One region of the Streptomyces sp. NPDC107654 genome, then DNA from elsewhere that is predicted to be linked to it. Evidence: riboswitches for the same ligand, from Rfam matches in the RefSeq annotation. Region 1 holds a riboswitch; each other region holds the start of a gene.
What was found. A riboswitch is a leader RNA that binds a small molecule or an ion and turns the genes downstream of it on or off. The one in region 1 is predicted to bind cobalamin.

Region 1 (5,550 bases):
AACCGCTCTCGCGTTCGATTTCACGAACGGTTTCCACGACACCGCGAACGCGATGGCCACCACCATCTCCACAGGCGCCCTGAAGCCGAAGATCGCGGTCGCCATGTCCGCCGTCCTCAATCTCGTGGGCGCCTTCCTCTCCGTGGAGGTCGCGAACACGATCTCCAAGGGTCTCGTCGACGAGACCGGCATCCGTCCCGAGGTCATCTTCGCCGCCCTGGTCGGCGCGATCCTCTGGAACCTGCTGACCTGGCTCGTGGGCCTGCCGTCCAGCTCCTCGCACGCCCTGATGGGCGGCCTGGTCGGCGCCACCGTCGCCTCCGCCGGCTTCGGCGCCGTCCACGGTGACGTCCTCGTCACCAAGGTGCTGCTCCCGGCCGTCGCCGCGCCGATCGTGGCGGGCCTCGCCTCGCTGCTGGCCACCCGGTTCTCCTACGGCATCGGCGGCACCGCCGACGGCGAGGCCACCCGCAAGGGCTACCGCGCCGGCCAGATCGCCTCCGCCGGCCTGGTCTCCCTCGCGCACGGCACCAACGACGCCCAGAAGACGATGGGCATCATCACCCTCGCCCTCGTCGCGGGCGGCTCGATCGCCCCCGGCTCCAACCCTCCCACCTGGGTGATCCTCTCCGCCGGCCTGGCCATCGCGCTCGGCACCTACATCGGCGGCTGGCGCATCATCCGCACCATGGGCAAGGGCCTGACCGACCTGGAGCCGCGCCAGGGCTTCGCCGCCCAGACCAGCGCCGCGACCGCCATCCTGGCCTCCTCCCACCTCGGCTTCTCCCTCTCCACCACCCACGTCGTCTCCGGCTCGGTGATGGGCGCGGGCCTGGGCCGCAAGGGCGGTGTGGTCCGCTGGTCCACCGCGACCCGCATGTTCGTCGCCTGGGCGCTCACCCTCCCGGCCGCCGCGCTGGTCGGCGCGGGCGCCGAGGCCGTCACCGACCTGGGTGACTGGGGCACCGCCGTGGTCGCCGTCTTCCTGGTCGCCGCGTCCGCCGCGATCTGGAAGATCTCCCGCCGCGAGGTCGTCGACCACACCAACGTGGTCGAGGAGACCGAGGAGCCCGCCGGTGTGGTCACGACCGCCATCGCCGCCGTGATCCCGCCGCCCACCGGCACGGTCGCCGCCGATGTGGACCTCACGTTCCCGCAGCAGGCCACCGCCCCCGCCGAACCGGCTCCGGCCGCCCCGCCGGCCGCCGCGGTCTGACCCCGAGCACCCGGTTAGCGAAGGAAGCACTATGAAGATCGACTGGGCAGCCCTGGGCTCCGTGTTCGGCGTCAGCCTCGTGGTCACCGTGGGCCTGGTGACCCTGTTCACGCTCGGCATCGCGGGCCTGAACCGGCGCGAGAAGGCCACGGCCCAGGGGGACTCCGCCGCCCTCGCCGTCACCGGCGCCTACCTGTGCTTCGCGGCCTGCGCGGCGGCGGTGGCGTACGGCATCAACCTGATCGTGGCCAAGGCCTGACCACACCACCGAAAGGCTCCCCGCGCACGCCGTGCGGGGAGCCTCTGCCGTACCCCGGCAGACCCCGCGCGCCCCGCGGTGTGGGGATCAGCACACTGTCCCCACGCAGGTCAAAGGCAAGTTGACGGCCCTTCCGGGCGCGTGGTGGACTGCCCAGGCCATCAACGGCGGCAGGAGAGGAAGCCGGTGCGAATCCGGCGCGGTCCCGCCACTGTCACCGGGGAAGAACTTCCCGGGAGCCAGGAACTCTCACCGCCGATGCACGTCGAACCAGGGCGCGGACACCCTGAGTGAGGACACATATCGCCATGCTCGGCTGCCGATCGAGGACCAGCACCAGGGCTGTCAGGCCCGTTCCTGTGCCCACGGCCGGCTGAGCCGATGGGTGCCGATCGCACATACGCGTACGGCGCCGCCGCCGGCGTCCTCGGTGACCTGCTCCTCGGCGATCCCCGTCGCGGGCATCCGGTCGCCGTGTTCGGCCGGGCGGCCGGGGCCGTGGAAGGCGCCTTGTGGCACGACCACCGCGGCTGGGGCGCCCTGCACACCACCGTGTGCGCCGGTGGCGCCGTCGCGCTCGGCGCACTCGCCGCACGCGCTGTACGCCCCTCCCCCACCGCCTCCGTCGCGCTGACCGCCGCCGCCACCTGGGCCGTCGTCGGCGGCACCTCGCTCGCCCGCGAGGCCCGCGCCATCGGACGCGCCCTGGAGGCCGGGGACATCGAGACCGCCCGGGCGCGGCTGCCCCACCTGTGCGGCCGGGACCCGCAGGCGCTGGACGCCGACGGTGTCGCCCGGGCCGTGGTCGAGTCGGTCGCCGAGAACACCTCGGACGCCGTCGTCGGCGCCCTCGTCTGGGGTGCCGTGGCGGGGGTCCCGGGGCTCCTCGGGTTCCGGGCGGTCAACACCCTGGACGCGATGGTGGGTCACAAGTCCCCCCGTCTGCGGCGCTTCGGCTGGGCCTCCGCCCGCCTCGACGACGTCGCCGGCTGGCCGGGTGCCCGGCTGACCGCCGTGCTCGCCGCCGCGGCCGGACCCGATCCGCTGGGTGCCCTGCGTGCCTGGAAGGCCGACGCGCGCCGGCACCCCAGCCCCAACGCCGGTCCCGTGGAGGCCTCCTTCGCGGGTGCCCTCGGCGTACGCCTGGGCGGGACGCTCTCCTACGGCGGCCGGGTCGAGCACCGGCCCGTCCTCAACGGAGCCGCCGGGCGGCCCGTCCGGGTCACCGACATCGACCGGGCCGTACGGCTCTCCCGCCGCGTCGGCCTGCTCGCCCTCGCCGGCACGCTCACCGCACGCCGGCTGCTGAAAGGACGCGGGAAGTGAACGGTGGTCTCCTCGTCGCCGGCACCACCTCCGACGCCGGCAAGAGCGTCGTGACGGCCGGCATCTGCCGCTGGCTGGTACGCCAGGGGGTGAAGGTCGCGCCGTTCAAGGCGCAGAACATGTCGCTGAACTCGTTCGTCACGCGCGAGGGCGCCGAGATCGGGCGGGCGCAGGCGATGCAGGCGCAGGCCTGCCGGGTCGAGCCGACCGCGCTGATGAACCCGGTGCTGCTCAAGCCCGGCGGCGAGCAGAGCAGTCAGGTGGTGCTGCTCGGCAAGCCGGTGGGCGAGCTGAGCGCACGCGGGTACCACGGCGGGCGCCAACAACGGCTGCTGGGCACGGTGCTGGACTGCCTGGCCGAGTTGCGGGGCACGTATGACGCGGTGATCTGTGAGGGGGCGGGCAGTCCGGCCGAGATCAACCTCCGGCGGACGGACATCGTCAACATGGGCATCGCACGCAACGCGCGGCTGCCCGTGCTCGTCGTCGGCGACATCGACCGCGGGGGCGTCTTCGCGTCCTTCTTCGGCACCGTCGCCCTGCTCTCACCGGAGGACCAGGAGCTGGTCGCCGGGTTCCTGGTGAACAAGTTCCGGGGCGATGTCGGCCTGCTGGAGCCCGGGCTGGACATGCTCCGGGACCTGACGGGGCGGCGGACGTACGGTGTGCTGCCCTTCCGGCACGGGCTCGGCATCGACGAGGAGGACGGGCTGCGCGTGTCGCTGCGGGGCACCGTACGGGAGTCCACCGTCACGCCCCCGGTCGGCGAGGACGTGCTGCGGGTCGCCGTGTGCGCGATCCCGCTGATGTCCAACTTCACCGACGTGGACGCCCTGGCCGCCGAACCGGGCGTCGTGGTGCGGTTCGTGGACCGGCCGGAGGAGCTGGCGGACGCCGACCTCGTGGTGGTCCCGGGCACGCGCGGGACCGTACGGGCGCTGGAGTGGCTGCGGGAGCGCGGACTCGCCGACGCGCTGGTACGGCGGGCCGCCGAACAGCGTCCCGTCCTGGGGGTCTGCGGCGGCTTCCAGATCCTCGGCGAGCACATCGAGGACGAGGTCGAGTCCCGCGCCGGAGCCGTCCCGGGTCTCGGCGTGCTGCCCGTCCGGGTGCGCTTCGCCCGCGAGAAGACCCTCACCCGGCCCCGTGGCGAGGCCCTCGGCGAGCGGGTCGACGGCTACGAGATCCACCACGGCGTGGCCACCGTCGAGGGCGGCGAGCCCTTCCTCGACGGCTGCCGGGTCGGCCAGACCTGGGGCACGCACTGGCACGGCTCGCTGGAGTCGGACGGCTTCCGCCGGGCCTTCCTGCGCGAGGTGGCCGCCGCCGCGGGCCGCCGCTTCGTGCCCGCGCCGGACACCTCCTTCGCCGCGCTGCGCGAGGAGCAGCTCGACCGGCTCGGCGACCTCATCGAACAGCACGCGGACACGGACGCGCTGTGGCGGCTCATCGAGTCGGGCGCGCCGCAAGGACTGCCTTTCATTCCACCGGGAGCGCCCGCATGAGCACAGTGTTGTTGTTGTCGACCGCCGACACGGATCTGCTGGCGGCCCGGGCCTCCGGCGCCGGCTACCGCATCGGCAACCCCACCCGGGTCGACGTCGCCGGGGAGCTGCCGGGCCTGATCGAGGGCGCGGACCTGGCCGTCGTCCGGCTGCTGGGCGGCAAGCGGGCCTGGGAGGACGGGCTGGCCGCGCTGAAGGCGTCCGGCATCCCGACCGTGCTGCTGGGCGGTGAGACCGTGCCGGACGCCGAGCTGATGGCGGAGTCGTCGGTGCCGGCCGGTGTGGTCGCGGAGGCGCTGAAGTACCTGGTCGAGGGCGGCCCCGCGAACCTGCAGGAGCTGTCCCGGTTCCTGTCGGACACCGTGCTGCTGACCGGAGAGGGCTTCGAGGAGCCGCGGAAGATGCCGGAGTTCGGCGTCCACGGCGACCGTACCGTCGTCGACGGCCGGCCGACCGTGGGCGTGCTGTTCTACCGGGCGCACGAACTGAGCGGCAACACCGCCTTCGTGGACACCCTGTGCGAGGCGATCGAGGCGCAGGGCGCCAACGCCCTCGCCGTGTACTGCGGTTCGCTGCGCGGCGCGGACCCCGGGCTGTACGAGCTGCTGGGCCGTGCCGACGCGCTGGTGGCCACCGTGCTCGCGGCCGGCGGCACGCACGCCTCGCAGGCATCGGCGGGCGGCGACGAGGAGTCCTGGGACATCGGCGCGCTCGCCGACCTGAACGTCCCCGTGCTGCAAGGCCTCTGCCTCACCTCCTCGCGGGCCGCGTGGGAGGAGTCCGACGCGGCGCTGTCCCCGATGGACGCGGCGATGCAGGTGGCGATCCCGGAGTTCGACGGCCGGCTGATCACCGTGCCGTTCTCCTTCAAGGAGCAGGGACCCGACGAGGTGCCGGTGTACGTCGCCGACCCCGAGCGGGCCGCCCGCGTGGCCGGGATCGCCGTCAGGCACGCCCGGCTGCGGCACAAGCCGAACGCCGAGAAGAAGGTCGCCCTGGTCTTCACCGCGTATCCGACCAAGCACTCCCGGGTCGGCAACGCGGTCGGTCTGGACACGCCCGCGTCGGCGGTACGGGTGCTGGACGCGCTGCGGGAGGCCGGGTACGGGCTCACCGAGTACCCGTCCGGCGGGGACGAGCTGATCCACCGCCTCATCGCGGCCGGCGGCCACGACGTCGAGTGGCTGACCGAGGAGCAGCTGGCCGCGGCGCCCGCGCGGGTGCCGCTGGCCGACTACCGGGCG
Region 2 (5,550 bases), on a different contig from region 1:
AAGGCCGCCCCGTGCCCGCCGCACTCGTCGACTTCGGCCTGTACTTCTTCCACTGCGCCCAGCGGCAGATCGACGCCGGGCACGGCCCGTACTTCTACCTGCCCAAGCTGGAGAACCGCTACGAGGCCCGCCTGTGGAACGACATCTTCGTCACCGCCCAGGACCTGCTCGGCATCCCCCGCGGCACCGTCCGCGCCACCGTCCTCATCGAGACGATCACCGCCGCGTTCGAGATGGAGGAGATCCTCTACGAGCTGCGCGAGCACAGCGCCGGCCTCAACGCGGGGCGTTGGGACTACCTGTTCAGCGTGATCAAGACCTTCGGCCACCGCACCGACTTCCTCCTGCCCGACCGCGCCAAGGTCACGATGACCGCCCCCTTCATGCGCGCCTACACCGAACTCCTCGTGCGCACCTGCCACCAGCGCGGCGCCCACGCCATCGGCGGCATGGCAGCACAGGTGCCGGACAAGGACCCGGCCGCCCACGAGGCGGCACTCGCCAAGGTCCGGCTGGACAAGGAACGTGAGGCGGAAGACGGTTTCGACGGCTCCTGGGTCGCCCACCCCGGCCTCGTCCCCGTCTGCCGCGAGGTCTTCGACGACGTCCTCGGCGAACGCCCCCACCAGATCGACCGGACGCGGGACGACGTGGAGGTGACGGCGGCCGACCTGCTGTCCGTGCGGCGCATCAGCGGCCCCCCGACCGCCGAGGGCGTCCGCACGAACATCGCCGTCGCGCTGCGCTACTTCGCCGCCTGGCTGCGCGGCCAGGGCGCCGTCGCCCTGTACGGGCTCATGGAGGACGCGGCCACCGCCGAGATCGCCCGGGTGCAGGTCTGGCAGTGGCTGCGACACCGGGTGATCGACCGGGAGACGGTCCTCGCGCTGCTCGACGACGAGGTCGCCGTGCTCGGGGCCGAGTATCCCTGGGCAGATGTCCAGGAGGTCCGCGCGCTCTTCGAACGGACGGCTCTGGCGGGCGAACTTCCTCTCTTCTTCACCCCTGACGCCTACAGCCGGCACCTTGTGCGCCGGACGGGGGCCGGAGCATGAGCGGGGTCATTCGGCGCGTCGGTGTCGTGGGCGGTGGTCAGATGGGCGCCGGTATCGCCGAGGTGTGCGCACGGGCCGGGCTTGACACCGTGGTGTGCGAGGTGGACGCGGTCGCGGCCCGAGCCGCACGGGACCGGGTGGCGGCCTCGCTGGACCGCGCCGTACGGCGGGGCAAGCTGGAGCAGGCTGCCGCGCAGGACGCCCTCATCCGGCTCGTCTTCACCGGCGATCTGGAGGACCTGGCCGACCGGCAGCTCGTCGTCGAAGCCGTCGTGGAGAACGCGGACGCCAAGACGGAGGTGTTCGCCGCTCTCGACAAGATCATCGAGGACCCTGCCGCCGTTCTCGCCACCAACACGTCCTCCCTCCCGATCATGCGGCTCGGCATGGCCACGAGCCGCGCGGACCGGGTCGTGGGACTGCACTTCTTCAACCCTGTCCCCGTGCTGCCACTGGTGGAGGTGGTGACATCGCTGCATACATCGGCCGACACGACCGCCATCGTCGAGGAGTTCGCGGCCCGCGTCCTCGGAAAGTCCGTCATCCGGTCCCGGGACCGGGCCGGGTTCGTCGTCAACGCGCTGCTCATCCCCTACCTTCTGTCGGCGATCCGCATGGCGGAGTCCGGCTTCGCCACGGCCACCGACATCGACACCGGCATGGAGCTGGGCTGCGCTCACCCGATGGGCCCGCTGAGGCTGGCGGACCTGATCGGCCTGGACACCGTCGCCTCGATCGCCGAGTCGCTGTACGCCGAGTTCCGGGAGCCGCTCTACGCGCCTCCGCCGCTGCTCCAGCGGATGGTGGAGGCGGGACTGCTCGGCAGGAAGACCGGCCGGGGGTTCCACACCTACGACCGGGTCTGAGGGCCTGGTACGACGCGGGGGCTGAGGGGCTCGCGCCGCCGCAGGGGTGAGGGTCCCCGCGCGGCGTGACAGGGGAAGGGCGGGAAGCGCGTGTGCGGCGGGCTTCCCGCCCTGTGGCCTGCCCGGCGCGATGTGGTCCGCCTCACCATCCAGATGATGGACGTCCCGCTCTCTTCCCTGACGGTGACACCGTAGGCTGGCCGGTGCAGCTGGTTCGCCCCGTCCGCCAGGCGGGATGCGTCGTAAGAGGGAACCCGGTGGGAATCCGGGACTGCCCCGCAGCGGTGAGCGGGAACGACCGCCGTCATACGCACTGGGTCCGAGGAGGGCCTGGGAAGCGACGGCCAGTAGGTGTCTCGTACGACTTCGTACGACGAGACGTGCCCGCGAGTCCGAAGACCTGCCAACTGCCCGCGTCCGGACCACCCGTGCGCGGACATCCCGGTGACCTCGAGGGCGGGTCGGCGAACACACCAGGCGGAGGACCGCGCCTTGCCGGCGCCGGCTCGCGTCCGTCCGGTTCCGTCACCCCTTCGCGCTCTCGTCCCGTCCCCGGGATCTCAGGGATTCATCTCGCGAAGGAGATCTCCGTGAACACCAAGCCCGCAGCCGCGGCAGCACGGGCCACCGTGTACGGCTACCCCCGCCAGGGACAGAGCCGGGAACTGAAGAAGGCGATCGAGGGCTACTGGAAGGGCCGCGTCACCGCCGACGCCCTTCGTGCCACCGCCGCCGACCTGCGCCGTACGAACTGGCAGCAGCTCGGCGAGGCCGGCATCGACGAGGTGCCCGCCGGCGACTTCTCGTACTACGACCACGTCCTGGACACCACCGTCATGGTCGGCGCGATCCCCGCACGCCACCGTGAGGCCGTGGACGCCGATCCGCTCGACGGCTACTTCGCCATGGCCCGCGGCACACAGGACGTCGCACCGCTGGAGATGACCAAGTGGTTCGACACCAACTACCACTACCTGGTCCCCGAACTCGGCCCGGACACCGTCTTCGCCGCCGACGCGACCAAGCAGGTCGCCGAGCTGAAGGAGGCCCTGGCCCTGGGCCTCACCGCCCGGCCCGTGCTGGTCGGTCCGGTCACCTACCTCCTGCTGGCCAAGCCCGCACCCGGCGCCCCGAGCGACTTCGAGCCGCTCACCCTGCTGGACCGCCTGCTGCCGGTGTACGCCGAAGTCCTCGCCGACCTGCGGGCCGCGGGCGCTGAGTGGGTCCAGCTGGACGAGCCCGCCCTCGTCCAGGACCGCAACCCGGCCGAACTCAACGCAGTCACCCGTGCCTACCGTGACCTCGGTGCCCTCCCCGACCGGCCCGAGCTTCTCGTAGCGTCCTACTTCGACCGGCTCGGCGAGGCCCTCCCGGTACTCGCCAAAGCCCCGGTCGAGGGCCTGGCCCTGGACTTCACCGGGGCCGCCGCCGCCAACCTGGACGACCTCGCCGCCGTCGGCGGTCTGCCCGGAAAGCGCCTGGTGGCCGGAGTCGTCAACGGCCGCAACATCTGGGTCAACGACCTGGCCAAGTCCCTCTCCACCCTGGGCACCCTGCTCGGACTGGCGGACCGCGTCGACGTGGCCGCCTCCTGCTCCCTGCTGCACGTCCCGCTCGACGCCACCGCGGAACGGGACATCGAGCCGCAGATCCTGCGCTGGCTCGCCTTCGCCCGGCAGAAGACGCGCGAGGTCGTCACCCTCGCCAAGGGCCTCGCCCAGGGCACCGGCACGATCACCGCCGAACTGGCCGCCAACCGTGCCGATCTCGTCTCCCGGGCAGGCTCGCCCATCACCCACGACCCGGCCGTGCGCTCCCGCGCCGCCGCGGTCACCGACGCCGACGCCCGCCGCTCCCAGCCCTACGCCGAACGCTGCGCGGCCCAGCGCGCCCACCTCCGTCTGCCCCTCCTCCCGACCACGACCATCGGGTCCTTCCCGCAGACCGGTGAACTGCGCGTGGCACGCGCCGGCCTGCGCGCCGGCAGCATCGACACGGTCGGCTACGAGGAACGGATCAAGGCGGAGATCGAGGAGGTGATCACCTTCCAGGAGAAGACCGGCCTGGACGTCCTGGTGCACGGCGAGGCCGAGCGCAACGACATGGTCCAGTACTTCGCCGAGCAGTTCACCGGCTACCTCGCCACACAGCACGGCTGGGTCCAGTCCTACGGCACCCGCTACGTCCGCCCGCCGATCCTGGCCGGTGACATCTCCCGCCCCGAGCCGATGACCGTCCGCTGGACGACGTACGCACAGTCGCTCACAGACCGGCCGGTCAAGGGCATGCTCACCGGCCCGGTCACCATGCTCGCCTGGTCCTTCGTCCGTGACGACCAGCCCCTCGCCGACACCGCCCGACAGGTCGCCCTGGCCCTGCGCGACGAAGTCAATGACCTGGAGGCGGGCGGGACGTCGGTGATCCAGGTGGATGAACCCGCACTGCGCGAGACTCTTCCCCTGCGCGCCGCCGACCGGGCTGAGTACCTGGCCTGGGCGACCGAAGCCTTCCGCCTCACCACCAGTGGGGTTCGCCCGGACACTCAGATCCACACTCACATGTGCTACGCCGAGTTCGGCGACATCGTCCAAGCGATCGACGACCTCGACGCCGACGTCATCAGCCTGGAGGCCGCCCGCTCCCACATGCAGGTCGCCCGCGAACTCGCCGCCCACAACTACCCGCGCGAGGCCGGCCCCGGTGTGTACGACATCCACTCGCCTCGCGTGCCGAGCGCCGAGGAGGTGGCGGACCTGCTGCGCACCGGTCTCCAGGCCATCCCCGCCGAACGGCTCTGGGTCAACCCCGACTGCGGTCTGAAGACCCGCGGCTGGCCCGAGACACGCGGCTCCCTGGAGAACCTGGTCGCCGCCGCGCGCACCGTCCGCGCCGAACTGTCTGCCTCGTAACCTGACCGGACACGGAACGGGGCCGGGGCGCCACGAGCGCCTCGGCCCTGCGCTCTCCGCCGGACAGCGCGCCGGCAGCCATGTGTCCCTACTCGGCCGTCGGCACCGCCCGCTGGCCCGGCCCTGCGTACGAGACGAGAGAGCGGATCAAAGCGTTGCGGGCGAGTTGTTCGGTGATGTGGGCGGTCCAGCCGGTGACGCGGCTCATCACGAAGATCAGGGCATCCCGCATGATGGGCACGCGGGAGTCGCCGTGCTTGTAGACGCGGTGGTACCGAGAGGGCCTATTCAGGCCGTCCAGCAGGCCGTGCACACTACGACCGCGACCCGGCAGTCCCGCAAGGCGGTGGGCACCCACGCCCCATGACACCGACAGCAGGAGCAGCCCCGTGACCAGTCGCGTCACCTTCGTCTCACCGGCCACGAGCCCATCACTGCGAACGGCCCGGTTCTACGACGGCGACTCGATCGATGACACCGGCACGGCTCGCGCCCGTGCGGGCGCCGGGTCACTGTCCGTGCCCGCGCGCGTGGTCGTGTCCCCGAGTGCGCGCTGTCGGCAGACGGCGAGCGCCCTCGGCCTCGACGGCGGAGAGACGCCGGAGCTGGCCGGGCTGGACGTGGGCCGCTGGCGAGGCCGCACGCTGGAGGCGGTGGCGGCTGCCGAACCGGAAGCCGTGGCCCACTGGCTCACGGACCCGTGCAGCGCACCGCACGGGG
Region 3 (5,550 bases), on a different contig from region 1:
GATCGCGGACCCGGCGGGCCGCGAGTCCACCCTGTCCACCGTGCAGATCGACTTCCACCAGCCCGCCCGCTTCGACCTGCGCTACATCGGCGCCGACGGCGCGAAGCACCGGCCGGTGATGGTGCACCGCAGCGTCATCGGCAGTGTCGAACGGGTCGTCGCCCACCTGGTGGAGACCCACGCCGGCGCGTTCCCGGCCTGGCTGGCCCCCGTGCAGCTGGTGGTGCTGCCGGTGGCCGAGGAGCAGGTGGAGCCGGCGGCGGCGCTGGTCCGGGAGGCGCTCGCGCTGGGCCTGCGCGCCGAACTCGCCGGGCCGGGAGAGGGGACCCTGGGCGCCAGGGTCCGCGCGGCGCGCCTGGTGCCGTACCAGGCGGTGATCGGGGCCCGGGAGGCCGGCGCCGGGCTGGCCGCCGTACGCCTGCGGGACGGCCGCCGGCCCGGTGCGCTGCCCGGGAGCGAGCTGCTGCGGCGCGTCGCCGAACGGGTGGCGGCACGCGGCACCGCGCTCTGGGCCTGATCTAAGGTCGAGACGACGGAAGGAGCCCGCCGTGACCGGTCAGCCCATCCCCGTGATCATCGACTGCGACACCGGTGTCGACGACGCCCTGGCCCTGCTGTTCGCCGTGCGCCACCCCGGACTCGACCTCAGGGCGGTGACCTGCGTGGCCGGGAACACCGACGTGGACGGCGTGGTCCGCAACACCCTCACCGTGCTGGAGCGGGCGGGCGCCCCCGACATCCCGGTGGCCCGGGGTGCCGAGCGCCCGCTGCTGGAGCCCGCCCGTCACGCCCCCGTGCACGGCGCCGACGGCATGGGCGACCTGGGCCTGCCCGCGCCCGCCCGGACCCCGGTGGACGTCGACGCGGTCACGCTCCTGCACCGCGAGATCCTGGCCTCCCCGCGCCCGGTCACCCTGATCCCGACGGCGCCCCTGACCAACATCGCCCTGCTCCTGCGCACCCACCCGGAGGTGACCCGGAACATCGAGCGGATCGTGTTCATGGGCGGGGCGGTGGAGGTCGGCAACGCCACGCCGGTCGCGGAGTTCAACGTCTGGCACGATCCGGAGGCCGCGGCGATCCTGCTCACGGCCGGGGTGCCGATCACGATGTACGGCCTGGACGTCTTCCGGCAGGTCGTCGTGGACAGCGCCGAGGTGCACCGGCTGCGCGGGAGCGGCGAGCCGGGCACCCGCCTGGCCGGCGAACTCCTCGCCCACCGGCCGGCCCACCAGGGCGAGCCGCCGGAGGCCGAGGAGGCGGGCGGTCTCGGCGACGCCGGCGCGGTGTGCGCGGTCGCCGACCCGCAGGGCATCACCACCCGCCTGCTCCCGGTCGAGGTCTCCCTCGCCCCCGGCCCGACCCGCGGCCAGACCATCGTCGACCGGCGGCCCCGGCTGGGCGAGTCGGAGATCCACGAGGGGGGCCGTGAGACGGCGCTGGTGGACGTCGCGTTGGAGGTCGACGCCGATCGGTACGTGAAGCTGTACCTGGAGACGGTGGAGCGGTAGTCAGTCGGCGGCCGACCAGCGTTCCTCCACGCGGGCCAGCCGCCAGTACGTCAGGGCCGCCGCCCACACCGCCACGAACAGGCCGACGATGAGGTAGCCGACGTTGTCGAGGTCGAGGCCGGCGATCCAGCCGGTCACCGCGTCGTGCAGGGCGAACTTCTCGTGCAGGACGCCGACCAGTTCGATCGTGCCGATGAAGAAGGCGACGGCGATGGACAGGCCGGTGATGGCGAGGTTGTAGAAGACCTTGCGGACGGGGTTGGCGAACGCCCACTGGTAGGCGAAGTTCATGAACGTGCCGTCGAGGGTGTCGAACAGGCTCATCCCGGCGGCGAAGAGGAGGGGCAGGCACAGCACCGCGTACCAGGGCAGGCCGGCCGCCGCGCCGGAGCCCGCCATCACCATCAGCGTGACCTCGGTGGCCGTGTCGAAGCCGAGGCCGAAGAGGAAGCCCAGCGGGTACATCTGGCCGGGGCGGGAGACGGACTTGGTGAGGCGGCCCAGGATCCGGTTCATGAAGCCGCGCGAGTCCAGGTGCTGTTCCAGCTCCTTCTCGTCGTACGCGCCCGCGCGCATCGCCCGGAAGACCTTCAGGATGCCCACCAGGGCGATCAGGTTCAGGGCGGCGATGAGGTAGAGGAACGTGCCGGAGATCGTCGTACCGAGGAAGCCGAGCACCTGGTGGGTGGTGGAGCCCTCGTTCATCACCTTGCCGGCGAGCGAGGTGCCGCCCGCGATCAGCAGGGCCAGCAGGACGACGACGCTGGAGTGGCCGAGCGCGAACCAGAAGCCCACCGACACCGGCCGCTTGCCGTCGGCCATCAGCTTGCGGGTGGTGTTGTCGATCGCCGCTATGTGGTCGGCGTCGAAGGCGTGCCGCATGCCCAGGGTGTAGGCGGTGATGCCGAGACCGACCCCGAAGACGTCGGTGCCGATCCTGTAGTGCCGGGGGGCCACGAGGAGGTACAGGATGCCGAAGGCGACGACGTGCAGGGCGATGATCACCGCCATCAGGCCCGCCGTCCTGACGGTGTCCTCGCGTCGCCAGCGGAAGGTCGTGGCATCGGCCATCGTTCATGCTCCAGCACCTCGTGGATCACTTCATGAGTGCCGTGGCCGGTCTCCTGGCTTACGGGTCGTACGTCCGCCGTCCCTGCCTTCCCGGTCGTACGACCAGTGGCCCGGCGGGTGCCGGACGGGACGGGAACTCCCCGATCACAGTGGCGAGGGCCGCGTCGACCTTGCATCGACTTCCCGAACACCACGGCCCGCCCACCGTAGAGGGGTGCGCGCTTTCCTGCATAGCTGCGCACCCGCGCAGGTATGCAAGATCACAAAAGTGCGCCTGCGAGGATGGGGGGCATGCATCTCGTGCCTGCCGACCGAGCCGACCGTCGCACCATCGACGGTCACCGGGTGTGCGAGGCGATCGCCGCCATCGGCGACGCGGGGCTCCTGCGCACCTGGGCCGACCGTTTCTCCCTGCTGGCCGACGCCAACCGGCTCGCGCTGCTGCTCGCCCTGCACCGCACCGGGCCGCTCGCCGTGTCGGACCTCGCGGTCGCCACGGGCATGAACGACCCGGCCGTCTCCCAGGCCCTGCGGCTGCTGCGGGCGGCCGGGGTCGTGGCCGGGGAGAAGGAGGGGCGCGTGGTGCGGTACCGGGTGGTGGACGTGGAGGTACAGGGCCTGTTGGAGCACTGCACGGTCTGACCGCCCACGAAAAGGTTCCCTTTCCGGGCAATGTGGACAGATACAGATTCCGTACTGTCGTCCGTCCCATGGGAGCCCGTATGGCAGACCGCTCGCCGGACCTCTCGCCCAGGAACCCCGACTGGTGGCGCCAGGCCGTCATCTACCAGGTGTACCCGCGCAGTTTCGCCGACGCCGACGGAGACGGCCTCGGTGACCTCCGGGGTGTCACCCGGCGTCTGGACCACCTCGCCACGCTCGGCGTGGACGCCCTGTGGCTGAGCCCCTTCTACCCCTCCGAACTCGCCGACGGCGGCTACGACGTCATCGACCCGCGCGGCGTCGACGAGCGCCTCGGCACCCTGGACGACTTCGACGCCCTGGTCGCCGAGGCGCACCGGCTCGGCCTCAAGGTCGTCGTGGACATCGTCCCCAACCACACCTCCCACCTGCACCCCTGGTTCGAGGAGGCGCTGCGCGCCGGACCCGGCTCCGCCGCCCGGGAGCGGTACGTCTTCCGGCCCGGGCGGGGCGCGCACGGGGAGCTGCCGCCCACCGACTGGCAGTCGGTGTTCGGCGGCAGCGCCTGGCGGCGGGTGCCCGACGGGGACTGGTACCTCCACCTCTTCGCCCCCGAACAGCCCGACCTCAACTGGGACAACGAGGAGGTCCGCGCCGACTTCCGCACCACCCTGCGGTTCTGGTCCGACCGGGGCGTGGACGGCTTCCGCGTGGACGTCGCCCACGGTCTGGCCAAAGACCTCACCGAGCCACTGCGGGACGTCGGCGGCCTCGGTGCGACCGGCGAGGAGGCGCTGCCGCTGGTGCCGCCGGGCAGCCACCCGTACTGGGACCGGGACGAGGTCCACGAGATCTACCGGGACTGGCGCAAGATCTTCGACGCGTACAGCCCGCCGCGCATGGCCGTCGCCGAGGCCTGGGTGCCGGGCGACCGCCGCGCCCTGTACGCCCGCCCCGACGAACTCGGCCAGGCGTTCAACTTCGAGTACCTGGAGGCCCGCTGGGACGCCGGGGAGCTGCGGGACGTCATCGCCGCCTCGCTGGCCACGGCCCGGGCCGCCGGGGCCTCCGCGACCTGGGTGCTGTCCAACCACGACGTCGTACGCCACGCCTCCCGGCTGATGCTGCCGCCGGACACCGACCCGGCCGCCTGGCTGCTCGCCGACGGTGCCGCGCCCGCGGTCGACGCGGCGGCCGGGCTGCGCCGGGCCCGGGCGGCGACCCTGCTGATGCTGGCGCTGCCCGGCTCGGCCTACCTCTACCAGGGCGAGGAACTCGGCCTGCCGGAGGTCGCCGATCTGCCCTTCGAGGTGCTCCAGGACCCGATCTGGGAGCAGACCGGCCATGTCCGCAAGGGCCGCGACGGCTGCCGGGTGCCGCTGCCGTGGACGACGACCGGGCCCAGTTACGGCTTCGGGCCCGGGGCCTCCTGGCTGCCGCAGCCCGCGTCCTTCGCGGCGTACGCCGTCGACGCGCAGACCGGGACCGAGGGTTCCACGCTGGAGCTGTACCGCACGGCCCTGCGGCTGCGCCGCAAGCTGCTCGCGGGCGAGACCCTGACCTGGACCCCGGACGCGCCGGCCGGTGTGCTGGACTTCAGCCGCTCCGACGGCTGGCGCAGCGTCACCAACCTGGCCGCCGAGCCGGTACCGCTGCCGCCGGGCGAGATCCTGCTCAGCAGCACCCCGCTGCCGGAGGGGAGCGCGCTGCCGCCGGACACCACGGTGTGGCTGGCCTAGGGCCTCTCGTCCGGAACGTGCCGGGGTCGCGGGGTCCGGCACGCACGTCTGCGGCGTTGTCGCCGGTTGCCGACTCCCCCACGCGCGACGTCGCGAGGCCCTAACCGGCCGAAGGGCTGGGGCCGGGGGCGGTGCCGCCGCCGGGGAGGCCGCTCAGGTCCAGCGGGGTGGACGTGGCGGTCGGCGGCGGGGTGAGCACCACCTCCGGCTGGCCCGCCGGCGGGGCCGGCGGGGTCAGGTCGGAGGAGGGCAGCTTCGGCGGGGTGGTCTGGTTGAAGATGGTCTGGTCGAAGTCGACCAGACCGGTCTTCTCCATCACCGTGATGTGGTCCAGAACCGTGTCGTTGGCCTGGTCGGCGAGAGCGCGGACCAGCGAGTTCTTCGTGGTGGAACGGATCTTCGCGATGGTGTTGAAGATCGAGCCGTGCGTCATCCGCAGGATGTTGGCGAAGTCGGTGTCGAACTGCTTGCCGCTCTCGCCCTTCAACTGGTTCACGAAGCCCTCCTGTTGCGGGCTCGCCACATTGGGCAGCGTGATGTTCAGCATCGGGGCGAGCTTGCGGCAGGAGGCGTCCAGCGCCGCGTGC
Region 4 (5,550 bases), on a different contig from region 1:
GGGCCAGTTCCTCGGCTGTCTGCGTCCTCGCTTGTGCCATGACGGTCACCGTCTCTCGGTTTGTGCAGATTGCCAATTCCGCCTGTCCTGCGACGGGTGTGGCACTGCGTGTCGAATCGCTGTGATGCGGCCCGCCGTCATCCCGGGAGACGAAGGTGAGCAATGCTGCCGGGCGCAGACGTCGCGGATGCCCGGGGCTCCGACGTCAGGGCAGTGAATCGTGCCCCGGTCCCGAGAGGCGTCTGCCGGGTCCGGCGGGCCGCACTATGACTCTGACACTGGCACTCAGTGCCATCAAGCTTGGACAGTAGCCAACTTCTGCGAATCTTCGGGCAGCGTTCTGCCAAGTCTGCGAATGCTCCTACCACCAGTTGATCCCGTACCATCACCAGACCAAATCCCCGGCAGGGAGGAACGGGCGGTGAGCAAGACCTACGCGGGGGCGCGGTTGCGGAGACTGCGTGAGGAACGCGGAATGAGCCAAGCGGAGTTCGCTCGTTCTCTGGGCCTTTCCCCCAGCTATCTGAACCAGATGGAGCACGACTCCCGTCCGCTCACCGTGCCGGTCCTGCTCAGGCTGACCGAGACCTACGGCGTCGACCCCGGGTTCTTCTCGGCACGCGACACGACCCGCCTCGTGGCCGACCTGCGCGAGGCGCTGACGGGAGAGATCACCGCCGCCAGGGTCACCCAGTCCGATCTGGCCGACCTGGCGTCCCGGATGCCCGCGGTCGCCCAGGTACTGGTCGAACTGGGCCGCCGCAACCAGCTCCTGTCCGAGCGGCTGGCCGGAGTGACGGACGGCCGGGACGGAGACCGGGGCACCGCGCCGTCGCCGCACGAGGAGATCCGGGACTTTTTCTACCGTCGCCAGAACTACCTCCACGAGACCGACCTCGCCGCCGAGCACCTGGCCGACGAGATCGGAGTACGGCCCGGCGAGGTGATCGGGGCCCTCACGGCCAGGCTCGCCCGATCTCATGGCGTTCACCTGGCCGCGGAGCCGGGCGAACGGCTGCACCGCTACGACCGGCGGACTCGCACCCTCCACCTGTCCCCGCGCCTGCGGCCCGGCCAGCGTGCCTTCCGCATGGCGACGCAGCTCGCCCTGCTGGAGTACGACGAGGGCCTGGGCAGGCTGGCCGAGGAGGACTTCGAACCCGGTTCACCCGCCCACGCGCTCGCCCGCATCGGCATCGCCAACTACTTCGCCGCCGCGCTCATCCTGCCGTACACCGCCTTCCACACGGCGGCCGAGGAGTTCCGCTACGACATCGAGCGCCTCACCGACCGCTACGGCGTAGGCTACGAGACCGTCTGCCACCGCCTGAGCACCCTTCAACGCCCCCGCCAGCGCGGCGTGCCCTTCTCCTTCGTCCGGGTCGACCGGGCCGGCAACATGTCCAAACGCCAGTCCGCGACCGCGTTCCACTTCTCACGGGCCGGCGGCACCTGCCCGCTGTGGAACGTCTACGAGTCGTTCGCCGCCCCCGGCCGCATCCACGTCCAGATCGCCGAGATGCCCGACGGCCAGCGGTACCTCTGGACGGCCCGAGCGATCACCCGGCACCGCGGTGCGTGGGGCGAGCCCGGCAAGACGTACGCCATCGGCCTGGGATGCGAGATCCGCCACGCCCATCGCCTCGTCTACTCCGACGGCCTCGACCTCGACAACGCCCCGGCCGCCACGCCCATCGGCATGGGCTGCCGGGTCTGCGAACGCCTCGCCTGCCCCCAACGCGCCGCACCGCCGCTCGGCCGCGCCCTGCGGATCGACCCCGACAGCAGCACCTTCGTCCCTTACCCGGTGATCGGCCCCGACGCCCCATCGGATCGCGGGGCGGCCCGGGCGTAGGGCCGGCGTCGGAGAACGACCACACGATGCACGCCGTCGAGGGGCCGAGCGCTACCGGCAGATCCCGGCATTTCGGTCCCGTTCCAAGCCGAAGGCATGGTGGGGGAGACGTCAGCCCGAACGGCGTGGCGACACCTGCCGAGCTGAACCTTCGTGGACGCGACGTGACGCGCAGCGGCACGGACCCGCAGGGCACAACGGACCTGCTTCCCCGGTGTCATCCCCGCAGCCGCTGTGCGCGGAAACGGCGGGTGAGGGCCCTCACCCGGCTCCAGCCTCTGCCAGGGCCGACACGCGACGGGGCCTGCCGTCGGCATCGATGGCGACGAACGTGAGCCGCCCGGTGGCGACCTCGCTGCCGGGACCGGCGGCGTTCCACCGCTCGGCGGTCACCCTGACCCCGACCGTCATGGACGTCCTCCCCGCACGTTCCAGCTCAGCGTGCACCGTGAGTAGGTCGCCGGCGCGCACTGGGGCCAAGAAGGTCATCCGGTCGACGGAAACGGTCACCGCCGGCCCCTCGGCATGCCGCCCGGCGGCGGCCGCCGCCGCGTCGTCGATCAGCTTCATCACCACGCCACCGTGAATGGTGCCGTACAGGTTGGTGTCGTGCTCGCTCATGATGTGCGCGAGCGTCACCCGGGAGTCGGCCGGGCGCTTCGTGGGGGTGGACAGAGTGGCGTTCCGGTCGGCCACGTCAACTCTCCTTCGCGAGTCGCGGCAGGGGCGTAACCGCGCACACATAGCGGCGCGGGCAGGTGGCAGGTCTTCGGACTCGCGAGCACGTCCTCGTCGTTCAACGAGGAGGACTCCTACTGGCCGTCGCTTCCCAGGCCCTCGGGCCCAGTGCGTATGACGGCGGTCGTTCCCGCTCACCGCTGCGGGGCAGTCCCGGATTTTCACCGGGTTCCCTCTTGCGACGCATCCCGCCTGGCGGACGGGGCGAACCAGCTGCACGGGCCAGCTTACGGGCCGTGCTCGTGGCGCCGATCCTTGGCGCCTCCAGTTACCTGCCGACCAGACCCCTCGGCGCGATGCCGCCGCACATCGAACAGGGGAGATTCCGTCCGTGTCCGCACGTACGACGGGTCACAGGCCGTCCGTCGATACCGATCAGGAACTGACGAAGAATTGACTCATTGTCGGCCCTTCCAGGGCAGGTTGAGTACCTGTTCCGATGAGGTCGTCCGGCTGTGGTCGGGTCAGGCCGTTGTCCCGGAATCGATGGGACGGTTGCGCAGTGCCGTCCCGGACGGGGGTCTGACTCGTGAGATCTATGACCGAAGTGTCCAGTCACGGACCTGTCGACTGCCGTTCCGGGATGCCGCCTGCCACCGAGCCACAGGGCGTGTCCCAATAGGGGCCTTGCCGAGTTCACGCGCCATCACGGTTCAGACCGTCCGAGCGGGCCGGTGCCATCCACCCAGCACGTCACCCGCGGGAGAGGCGAATCACCATGACGACCAGACAGCGCAGCACCTCCCCCACCTGCACGGATCCTCCTGTGCCGGGCGAGGTCGTCCTGGGCGTGGACACGCACGGCGAGGTGCATGTCGCGGCCGTGATCTCCCCGCTGGGGAAGGTTCTGGGAACCGAGTCCTTCCCGGCAACGGCGGCCGGCTACCGGCAGCTGCTTGTGTGGGCCCGTAAGCGGGGGACGGTGCGTCGAGCGGGGGTAGAGGGCACCGGCACATTCGGCGCGGGCCTGTCCCGCTACCTGCTCGCCCAGCAGATTCAGGTCTTCGAAGTGAACCGGCCCGACCGGTCAGTCCGCCGTCTGCTCGGCAAGTCGGACCCGCTCGATGCCCAGGCCTCAGCGCGAGCCGTGCTCAGTGGCCGCGCCCGGGCCCGGGCGAAATCCGGCGACGGTCCGGTGCACAGCGCCCGGATCTTCAAGCTCGCCAAGGACTCCGCGGTCAAGGCCCGCACCCAGGCGATCAACCAGCTCAAAGCCGTCCTGGTCATCGCCTATCCCGCCCTGCGGGAACGGCTGTCCAGCCTGGGCAACCGCGAGCTGTTCCGCACCTGCGCACGTCTCGGCCTACCCGGCGGTGGGGGAGACGAGGACGCGGTGGCCCAGGCCACCCACCTGACGTTACGCATGCTCGCCGAGCGCATCGAGCAGCTCACCGTGCAGATCACCGAGCTGAACCAGCGCCTGACCCGGCTTGTCGAACACCACGCCCCACAGCTACTCGTACCGGTGGGCATCGGCCCGGACAGCGCAGTCACTCTCCTGATCACCATGGGAGACAATCCCGAGCGGCTGAACACCGAGGCGTCTTTTGCTGCCCTTTGCGGAGTCAGCCCCATCGAGTACTCCTCCGGCCGGCGGCGCACGCGCCGCCTCAACCACGGCGGCGACCGGCAGGCCAACGCCGCCCTGCACCGCATCGTCTTCACCCGTCTGCGCCACGACCCGCGCACCCAGGCGTATTACGAACGCCGCACTCAGGAAGGCAAGACCCGACGCGAGATCATCCGATGCCTCAAGCGATACGCAGCCCGCGAGGTCTTCAACCTGGTCAGACCGGTTTCCCGCGCCCCCGCGTTATAGGGGCGTCCGTGAGACGTGAGAGGGTCTGGGGCGTGAGTGAGACACCCCCGAACACCCTGCAATACCGCTTTGACGGGCCAGAAGACGCTCCGGTCCTGATCTTGGGTCCCTCACTGGGTACCACATGGCACAGGTTGTAGAGACCGTCTATGGGCGTCCACGTCAGTCCAGGGCGGGTGCGTAATAGCAGGTCAGGGCATCGCGGTCCGGGGGAGTCGGCGTAGTTCGTGACAGACGCGTGAGAGGGGCGCTCGACGGCAAGCCCCTGCAAAAGCGGCCGGCGGGGGATCCAGAGTGGGTGCGCTGCAGCTCCAGCCGCGGCACCGTACCCCTCGGGTTCTCCTCGACTGAGCACTCGATGCGACGGTGCTGTGATGACACACATCTTGGTGGATGCCGTCGGCGACCCTTCGTGATTGACGGGGCGTAGCCTTCGCCCGCGCAAAGCATCTGCAAGGTGTACCTCCCTGCCATGAGGGCGCGTCAGCCGCCGACATCGCTGCCGCCCGCCTCCTGCCTCACGTGTCTGGCAACTTGTCGACCAGGGGCATGTGGTGCTCGTTGTAGCGGTCGCCCTGGACTCGATCCGCCGACCAGTTCGTCGGCGAAGAGAGGAAGCCGAATGGCGCCGATGTCCTCCTCGACGGACGTCGTGTACGGGGCGCCAAGCCCCAGAGGGGGGAGTGTGCGAGTCCGCGAAGGGCCTCTGCAGACGCCTGTTGGAACGTGAAGGTGCGCGGTCCTCGGCCGGCGGCCATTCGGCATAGCAAGGCATTGGAAAAAATTCTTGGACAGATTTCCCTTTTTTGGGGCACCTTCGGTCCGATATTGCAAACCGGCCCCCGCCCGACGCTCACCCATCACGCCCGCAGGGACCGTACCGCCCGGTACGGTCCCTGCGGGCGTGATGGGTGGTCAGGTCACCATCGATACCAGCGGCCGCGCCCCCCGGGCGCTGGTGGATCGCATGACGAAACCGAGCAGCCACACGACCAGGACGGCGAGGGCCACCCACCAAAGGATCTTGGGTCTTGTAGTGACCAGCCCGTCGACGGGACAGCCCGCGCTGCGCCGTACTGGGGAGGCGCGGCGGGGCCACTCCGCACGTGCGTGTGGCTGCCTGCACCTCAGCCGACCG

Region 2: it holds a riboswitch for cobalamin, as region 1 does, so the genes downstream of both, metE (5-methyltetrahydropteroyltriglutamate--homocysteine S-methyltransferase) here and ACZ7N4_RS34935 (cobalamin biosynthesis protein) in region 1, are expected to answer to the same signal.
Region 3: it holds a riboswitch for cobalamin, as region 1 does, so the genes downstream of both, nicT (Nickel transporter NicT) here and ACZ7N4_RS34935 (cobalamin biosynthesis protein) in region 1, are expected to answer to the same signal.
Region 4: it holds a riboswitch for cobalamin, as region 1 does, so the genes downstream of both, ACZ7N4_RS13870 (acyl-CoA thioesterase) here and ACZ7N4_RS34935 (cobalamin biosynthesis protein) in region 1, are expected to answer to the same signal.

What each region holds. Positions count from the first base shown of each region.
Region 1 is NZ_JBVKBI010000031.1:52,621-58,170, forward strand. It holds gene ACZ7N4_RS34925 (inorganic phosphate transporter) at 1-1,216, shown strand, start outside; gene ACZ7N4_RS34930 (hypothetical protein) at 1,248-1,475, shown strand; cobalamin riboswitch at 1,605-1,746, shown strand; gene ACZ7N4_RS34935 (cobalamin biosynthesis protein) at 1,857-2,801, shown strand; gene ACZ7N4_RS34940 (cobyric acid synthase) at 2,798-4,306, shown strand; gene cobN (cobaltochelatase subunit CobN) at 4,303-5,550, shown strand, end outside.
Region 2 is NZ_JBVKBI010000006.1:296,754-302,303, forward strand. It holds gene aceB (malate synthase A) at 1-1,055, shown strand, start outside; gene ACZ7N4_RS13890 (3-hydroxybutyryl-CoA dehydrogenase) at 1,052-1,921, shown strand; cobalamin riboswitch at 2,115-2,343, shown strand; gene metE (5-methyltetrahydropteroyltriglutamate--homocysteine S-methyltransferase) at 2,512-4,830, shown strand; partial or broken gene ACZ7N4_RS13900 (citrate/2-methylcitrate synthase) at 4,919-5,101, opposite strand; gene ACZ7N4_RS13905 (histidine phosphatase family protein) at 5,220-5,550, shown strand, end outside.
Region 3 is NZ_JBVKBI010000007.1:326,797-332,346, forward strand. It holds gene thrS (threonine--tRNA ligase) at 1-517, shown strand, start outside; gene ACZ7N4_RS15980 (nucleoside hydrolase) at 549-1,511, shown strand; gene nicT (Nickel transporter NicT) at 1,512-2,582, opposite strand; cobalamin riboswitch at 2,609-2,792, opposite strand; gene ACZ7N4_RS15990 (metalloregulator ArsR/SmtB family transcription factor) at 2,874-3,224, shown strand; gene ACZ7N4_RS15995 (glycoside hydrolase family 13 protein) at 3,305-4,963, shown strand; gene ACZ7N4_RS16000 (DUF4142 domain-containing protein) at 5,064-5,550, opposite strand, start outside.
Region 4 is NZ_JBVKBI010000006.1:289,307-294,856, reverse strand. It holds gene aceA (isocitrate lyase) at 1-40, opposite strand, end outside; gene ACZ7N4_RS13875 (short-chain fatty acyl-CoA regulator family protein) at 422-1,855, shown strand; partial or broken gene ACZ7N4_RS13870 (acyl-CoA thioesterase) at 2,147-2,476, opposite strand; cobalamin riboswitch at 2,599-2,822, opposite strand; gene ACZ7N4_RS13865 (IS110 family RNA-guided transposase) at 3,312-4,412, shown strand; partial or broken gene ACZ7N4_RS13860 (hydrophobic protein) at 5,333-5,438, opposite strand; gene ACZ7N4_RS13855 (class I SAM-dependent methyltransferase) at 5,540-5,550, opposite strand, start outside.